Linked DNA regions of Methylococcus capsulatus. The protein of the gene in region 2 purifies or fractionates together with the protein of the main gene of each other region. This does not show direct contact. Links are inferred from orthologs where the notes say so. Each region holds a gene or a part of one and is shown on either strand. Other genes may lie near its edges.

The links.
Region 1: the proteins of N4J17_RS00805 (region 2) and N4J17_RS05970 purify together in Escherichia coli (affinity purification with mass spectrometry, with the first as the bait; 2 studies listed by BioGRID). This does not show direct contact. The link is inferred for Methylococcus capsulatus from one-to-one orthologs.

The regions. Positions count from the first base shown.
Region 1 is NZ_CP104311.1:1,216,546-1,219,582, reverse strand. Bases 49-2,770 are described here. They hold N4J17_RS05970 (FKBP-type peptidyl-prolyl cis-trans isomerase), read right to left. Parts: upstream 1,790-2,770; coding sequence 1,307-1,789; downstream 49-1,306. Other genes in these bases: N4J17_RS05965 (efflux RND transporter periplasmic adaptor subunit), read left to right, coding at 1,958-2,770; rimO (30S ribosomal protein S12 methylthiotransferase RimO), read left to right, coding at 49-1,259. In the rest of the region: more of rimO, read left to right, coding at 1-48; more of N4J17_RS05965, read left to right, coding at 2,771-2,962; N4J17_RS05960 (efflux RND transporter permease subunit), read left to right, coding at 2,962-3,037. UniProt on the Escherichia coli protein: Folding helper with both chaperone and peptidyl-prolyl cis-trans isomerase (PPIase) activities. Chaperone activity prevents aggregation of unfolded or partially folded proteins and promotes their correct folding.
Region 2 is NZ_CP104311.1:187,445-190,585, forward strand. Bases 1-2,826 are described here. They hold N4J17_RS00805 (DsbC family protein), read right to left. Parts: upstream 1,876-2,826; coding sequence 1,126-1,875; downstream 1-1,125. Other genes in these bases: mutS (DNA mismatch repair protein MutS), read left to right, coding at 1-1,079; rseP (RIP metalloprotease RseP), read right to left, coding at 1,911-2,826. Also shown: more of rseP, read right to left, coding at 2,827-3,141. UniProt on the Escherichia coli protein: Acts as a disulfide isomerase, interacting with incorrectly folded proteins to correct non-native disulfide bonds.

The DNA.
Region 1 (3,037 bases), 1.0 Mb from region 2 along the record:
ACAGCGAGCGCATCCTCACCCAATTGCGCGCCGAAGGCTATGGCATCGTGCCGACGTATCAGGACGCCGACCTGGTGGTGGTGAACACCTGCGGCTTCATCGACGCCGCGGTCGAGGAATCGCTGGAGGCGATCGGCGAGGCGCTGGCGGAAAACGGCAAGGTGATCGTCACCGGCTGTCTCGGTGAACGGCCAGAGGAAATCCAGGCACGCCACCCCGCGGTCTTGCAGGTGACCGGCGCCCATGCCTATGAAGAAGTCATGAACGTGGTGCACGAACACCTTCCGCCGCTGCACGATCCCTTCATGGACCTGGTACCGCCACAAGGCGTCCGGCTGACGCCGCGCCATTACGCCTATCTCAAGATCTCGGAAGGCTGCAATCACCGCTGCAGCTTCTGCATCATCCCCGCGCTGCGTGGAGATCTGGTGAGCCGGCCCATCGGCGAGGTCATGACCGAAGCCGAGCGGCTGGTCGCCGCCGGCGTGAAGGAAATCCTGGTGGTATCACAGGACACCAGCGCCTACGGAGCGGACCTGGGCTACCGCACCGGTTTCTGGGGCGGACGGCCGCTGCGCACACGCTTCCAGGAACTGGTACGGGCGCTGGGCGATTTGGGTGTCTGGGTCCGGCTGCACTACGTTTATCCATATCCGCACGTGGACGAAGTAATCCCACTGATGGCGGAAGGACGACTCCTGCCCTACCTGGACATCCCGTTTCAGCACGCCAGTGCGCGGGTCCTTAAAGCGATGAAACGGCCGGCGGCGGCGGAAAACACCCTCGCCGCCATCCGCCGTTGGCGTGAGGTCTGCCCGGAACTCACCTTGCGCAGCACCTTCATCGTCGGCTTCCCGGGCGAGACTGAAGACGAGTTCCGCGAACTGCTCGATTTCCTGGAGGAAGCCCAGCTCGACCGGGTTGGCTGCTTCGAATACTCGCCGGTGAAAGGCGCTGCGGCCAACGCCCTGCCCGATCCGGTGCCGGACGAGGTGAAAGCCGAGCGCCATGCCCGTTTCATGGAGGTACAGGAACGCATCAGTGCGGCGCGGCTACGGGCGAGAATCGGACGGACCGAGACGGTGCTGGTGGACGAAGTGGTGGACGAGGGCGCGGTCGCCCGCACCCGGTCCGATGCCCCGGACATCGACGGGCAGGTGTTCATCGATGGCGCCACCCGCATTGAGGTCGGCGAATTCGTGAACGCGACCTTCGAGGACGCGGACGAGCACGATCTGTGGGCCCGCCTGGCCGACTGAGAACCTCGCGCGGCCCCGCTCACTGCGGGGCCGCCAGCCTTGCCAAATCAGTGGTGATGACCGCCGGGGCCATGGACATGGCCGTGTTCGAGCTCTTCGGGCGTGGCGTCGCGGATGCCGGCGACTTCGACGTCGAAATGCAGGGTCATGCCGGCCATGGGATGGTTGCCGTCCAGCACCACCTCGTCTTCCAGCACTTCCAGCACGGTCACGATCTGCATGCCTTCGTTGGATTCGGCATGGAACTGCATGCCAGGCAGGATTTCGTCGACGCCCTCGAAGGCGTGCCGCGGCACCGCCTGAACCAGGTTGTCGTCGTGCAGGCCATAAGCCTCTTCCGGGGGAATGGTGACTTTGAAACTGTCGCCGACGACCCGGCCGGTCAGCGCCTCTTCGAGGCCGGAAATGATGTTGCCCAAACCGTGGATGTAAGCCAGCGGTTCGTCCGCGCTGGAACTATCGAGGACGTCTCCCTCGTCGTTGGTTAGGGTATAGTGGATGAGAACAACCTTGTGGGGGGAGATTTGCATGGGAACACCTGCTGAGATTGGAGTCGCCATAATAGTCTTTTTCCTCGGATCCAGACAGGTTTTCGTTGTCGCGGCCGATGGCGGCCGGTTCCCCCCGTCCTTCGCCACCGACCGTCTGCTGGTCCTTTTCGAGTAAACGTCCGCTCCTTCCCGATGCCACCTTCCCGCGTGACGCCGCCCTGCTCCCTGCGCGCGGCCGTCCTGCTCTGTTGTGTCTTTTCCGCGGCGGCGCGTGCAGGCGACGAGGCCGGGACTGCTTTCGACATGCCGGTGCAGCAAACCGGGGTCGTGCTCGAACCCGCACGGCAGCGACTCGCCGGCATCGAAACGTGCATCCTGGAGGCCGTCGAGTACCAGCCCGAAACAAGGTCACTGGGCCGGATCGTGGACATCCAGCCGCTGCTCGAGCTGCGCTCGCGCTACCGCGCTGCCCAGGCCGAGGCCAAGATCACCGATGCCGCGCTGCGGCTCGCCCGCAAGAACCGTGACCGGCTCGCCAGCCTGCACAGCGAAGCCATCGTCGCCACCCGCGAACTGATCCATGCGGAATCCCAACTCGCCGCCGACGAAGCGCGGGCCGTGACGGCGCGCCAGCATGTCCGGGAATTGCAGGAGGAAGGTCTACAGGCTTGGGGCGCCGAGCTGTTCAAGGCCGCCGTGGCCGGGGACTCCCGTTTGTTCGACGACCTGCTGCAACGGCGCCGGGTTTTGATCCTGGTCACCTTGCACTACGACCAGGCCCTGCCTGCGGGCGCCTCCCGCATCATGGTGGCGCGTGAGGGTGACCGGCAGGCGGCGCAGCCCGCCGAACTGGTCTCGGCGGCCCCGCGGACCGACGACATCGTGCAGGGGGAAACCTGGTTCTTCCACACCGATGCCCGCAAGCTGCGCACTGGCATGCGCATCGAGGCATGGATACCGACATCCGGCGAAAAGCTGAGCGGTGTCGTCATCCCCCGCTCGGCGCAGATCTGGCACGAGGGCCGGACCTGGGTGTACCTGCAGACCGGGGAAGACCGTTTCGTCCGGCGGCCGGTCGACGCTCATCGCGACTACGGCGACGCCTGGTTCGTCGAGTCGGGGATCGCGCCGGGCGAGTCGCTGGTGACGCGGGGAGCGCAGTTGCTGCTGTCGGAGGAACAGCGCCACGTGATCCCGGAAGAGGAAGACTGATGTTGGGACCGCTGGTTCGTTTCGCCGTGCACCGCAGCGGCGTCGTGATCGCGCTCGCCGTGCTGCTGGCAGCCT
Region 2 (3,141 bases):
CGCTGAAAAACGCCGAGCGCTACGTCACACTGGAGTTGAAAGCCTTCGAGGACAAAGTGTTGAGCGCCCGCGAAAAAGCGCTCTCCTGCGAAAAAGCCCTCTACGAGGAATTACTGGAAACGCTTGCGACCTGGCTGCCCGCGCTGCAAGACTGCGCGGCGGGGCTGGCCGAACTGGACGTGTTGGCGACTCTGGCGGAGCGCGCCGAGCGGCTGAACTGGGTGGCGCCGCGACTGGCGGACGCCCCGGGCATCCGCATCGTCGGTGGACGCCATCCCGTGGTCGAGCAGGTCGGCGGCACACCGTTCGTGCCCAATGACCTGGCATTCGGTCCGGACCGGCGCATGCTGGTCATCACCGGCCCAAACATGGGCGGCAAATCGACCTACATGCGGCAGGCCGCGATCATCGTGCTGATGGCTCACATCGGGAGCCATGTCCCGGCGGCGGAAGCCGAAATCGGCCCGATCGACCGCATCTACACCCGTATCGGTGCTTCCGACGACCTGGCCGGTGGCCGTTCCACCTTCATGGTGGAAATGACCGAGACCGCCAACATCCTGCACAACGCCACGGCGGAAAGCCTGGTTCTGATGGACGAAATCGGCCGGGGCACCAGCACCTTCGACGGGCTTTCGCTGGCCTGGGCCTGTGCCGAGCACCTCGCGCGGGAAACCCGCGCCTACACGCTGTTCGCCACCCATTATTTCGAACTGACGGCATTGGCCGAGGAATGCGAGGGCGTCGGCAACGTACACCTGGACGCCGTGGAGCACGGCGACAAGGTGGTGTTCCTGCATACGGTCCGGGAAGGGCCGGCGAGCCAGAGCTATGGGCTGCAGGTAGCCGCGCTGGCGGGGGTTCCGCAGACGGTGATCGACAATGCGCGGCGGAAACTGGAGCAGCTCGAACGGCAGGCGCGTTCGGCCCATCAGCAAGCAGCGCCGGTGGCCCAGCTCGATTTGTTCCTGCCCCCGGAGCCGCACCCGGTGGTGCAACGGCTCGAGTCCCTGGACGTCGATGGCCTGAGCCCGCGCGAGGCCCTGAATCTGCTGTTCGAGTTGAAGCAGTCGCTGTGAGAACGGACCGGCGGCGGACGTATCCCCGTCCCGTCGGGGCAGAGGCTCAGGGCGTCCTCGCCTGCCTGCCGCCCTCGTCCTTTTCATGCTTGAGCATGCGGGCAAGCTGCTCGGCCGGAACGTAGCCCGGCAACACGTTGCCGCCACCGGTGACGATCATCGGCGTGCCCTGGGCACCGATGGCCGTTCCCAGCGCCATCTGCTCCTGCACGGGATTATCGCAGGATTTTTCTTCCACTTTCTCGCCCTTCTTGGCTTTGGTCAAAGCCGCATTGCGGTCCTTGGAACACCAAACACTGACCGCCTTGTCCCAGGACTCCGAGCCTTCCCCCGCCCGCGGGAAGAACAGGTAACGGATCTCGATGCCTTCCTTGAGATAGCTGTCCATCTCCGAATGGAGTTTGCGGCAGTAGCCGCAATCGATGTCGGTGAACACGTAGGCTACGTACTTGCCGATCTTCGGCTTGAACACGATCATGTTCTTTTCGCCCAGCTTTTCCAGCGCCCCGATCCGCGCCGTGGCGAGTTTGGGTTCGGTCAGGTCTTCCCGGTTCTTGAGATCGATCAGCGAGCCCTGGAAAAGGTATTTGCCGTCGTCGGACACATAGAACAGCTTGGGACCGACGATGACCTCGGAAATGCCGACCAGCGGCGACGGTTTGATGGAATCGGGCTTCACCCCGGGCAATGCCTGCCCGATCGCGTCCTCCACGGCTTTGGTATCCGCCATGACGGATGCGACGGGCACGGCCAGGAGCGCGACCACGGACAGCACGGAACGGAACGCTGGTTTCATCAGGGAATACCTCGGGATGGGAAGGAATGGGGAGCTTAGGAGAACAAGCGTTCGATGTCGAGCATGAAAGCCAGCGCCATCAACGCGATCAGGATGAAAAGCCCGACCTGCTGCGCCAGCATCTGGGTCCTTTCGGAGAGCGGACCGCCTTTCACCGCTTCGATCAGATAGAACATCAGATGGCCGCCGTCCAGCACCGGAACCGGCAGCAGATTGAGTACGCCGAGGCTGACGCTGATCAAGGCCAGGAACTTGACGAACTGCGCGAGGCCCGCCTTGGCGGACTGCCCGGCATACTGGGCGATGCTGATGGGGCCGCTTAGGTTTTCCACGGTCGCCTTGCCGATGAGCATGCGCCCGATCATCTTGAGCGAGAGCCAGGCGTAATCGCTGGTGCGCTCCACCGCCGCCATCAGGGCCGGCAGCACACCCAGCCGATACTCCACTTCCATCGCGGCCCGCACCGAATCCGGGATCCGGGCCGCCGCACCTATTCTCCCGACCGGACCCTTCGGGCCGTTGATGGCGTCCGGCCGAATCTCCAGGGAAACGTGTACGCCGTCGCGCTCGACCACCACGCTGATGTTCTGGCCGGGATGCGCACGCACGACGTCGACCCACTGACGCCAGCTGCGCAGGGTCTCACCGTCCGCCGAAAGCAAGAGGTCGCCGGATTTCAGACCGGCGCGCTCCGCCGGACTGCCGGGCTCGGTCCGTTCAACCACTGGCGGCAGTTCGGGCTCCCAGGGTTGCAGACCGAGCCGCTCCCCCAGGACTTCCGGCGCATCGAGGACATGCGCCGGGACGCTGAGCCTACGGAGCGCCTGTCCACCCCCGCCGGTCCTCACCTCCACCTCCACGACCCTCTCGTCCATCACCCGCTCGAAAATCCGCCCGACGGCGAGACCCCAGGTCGGCGTCGGATCGCCGTCCACGGCGATGATCTCGTCCTCCGGCTCGAATCCCGCCTCGGCGGCGAAGGTGCCAGCTTCCACCGGCCCGAGCACCGGCCGTATGCCGGTCTCGCCGACCATGAACACGCCCCAGTACAGCAGAATGGCCAGAAGGAAATTGAAAACCGGCCCCGCGGCAACGATGGCGAACCGGACCGGGAGGCGCTGCCGGTTGAAAGCGTAAGGCAGATCGGCCGGAGCAACCGGCCCTTCCCGCTCGTCGACCATGCGAACATAGCCGCCGATGGGAATGGCGGCCACCGTGAATTCCGTGCCGTCCGGTTTCCTTTGCCAGCGCAAGAGGGGCGTACCG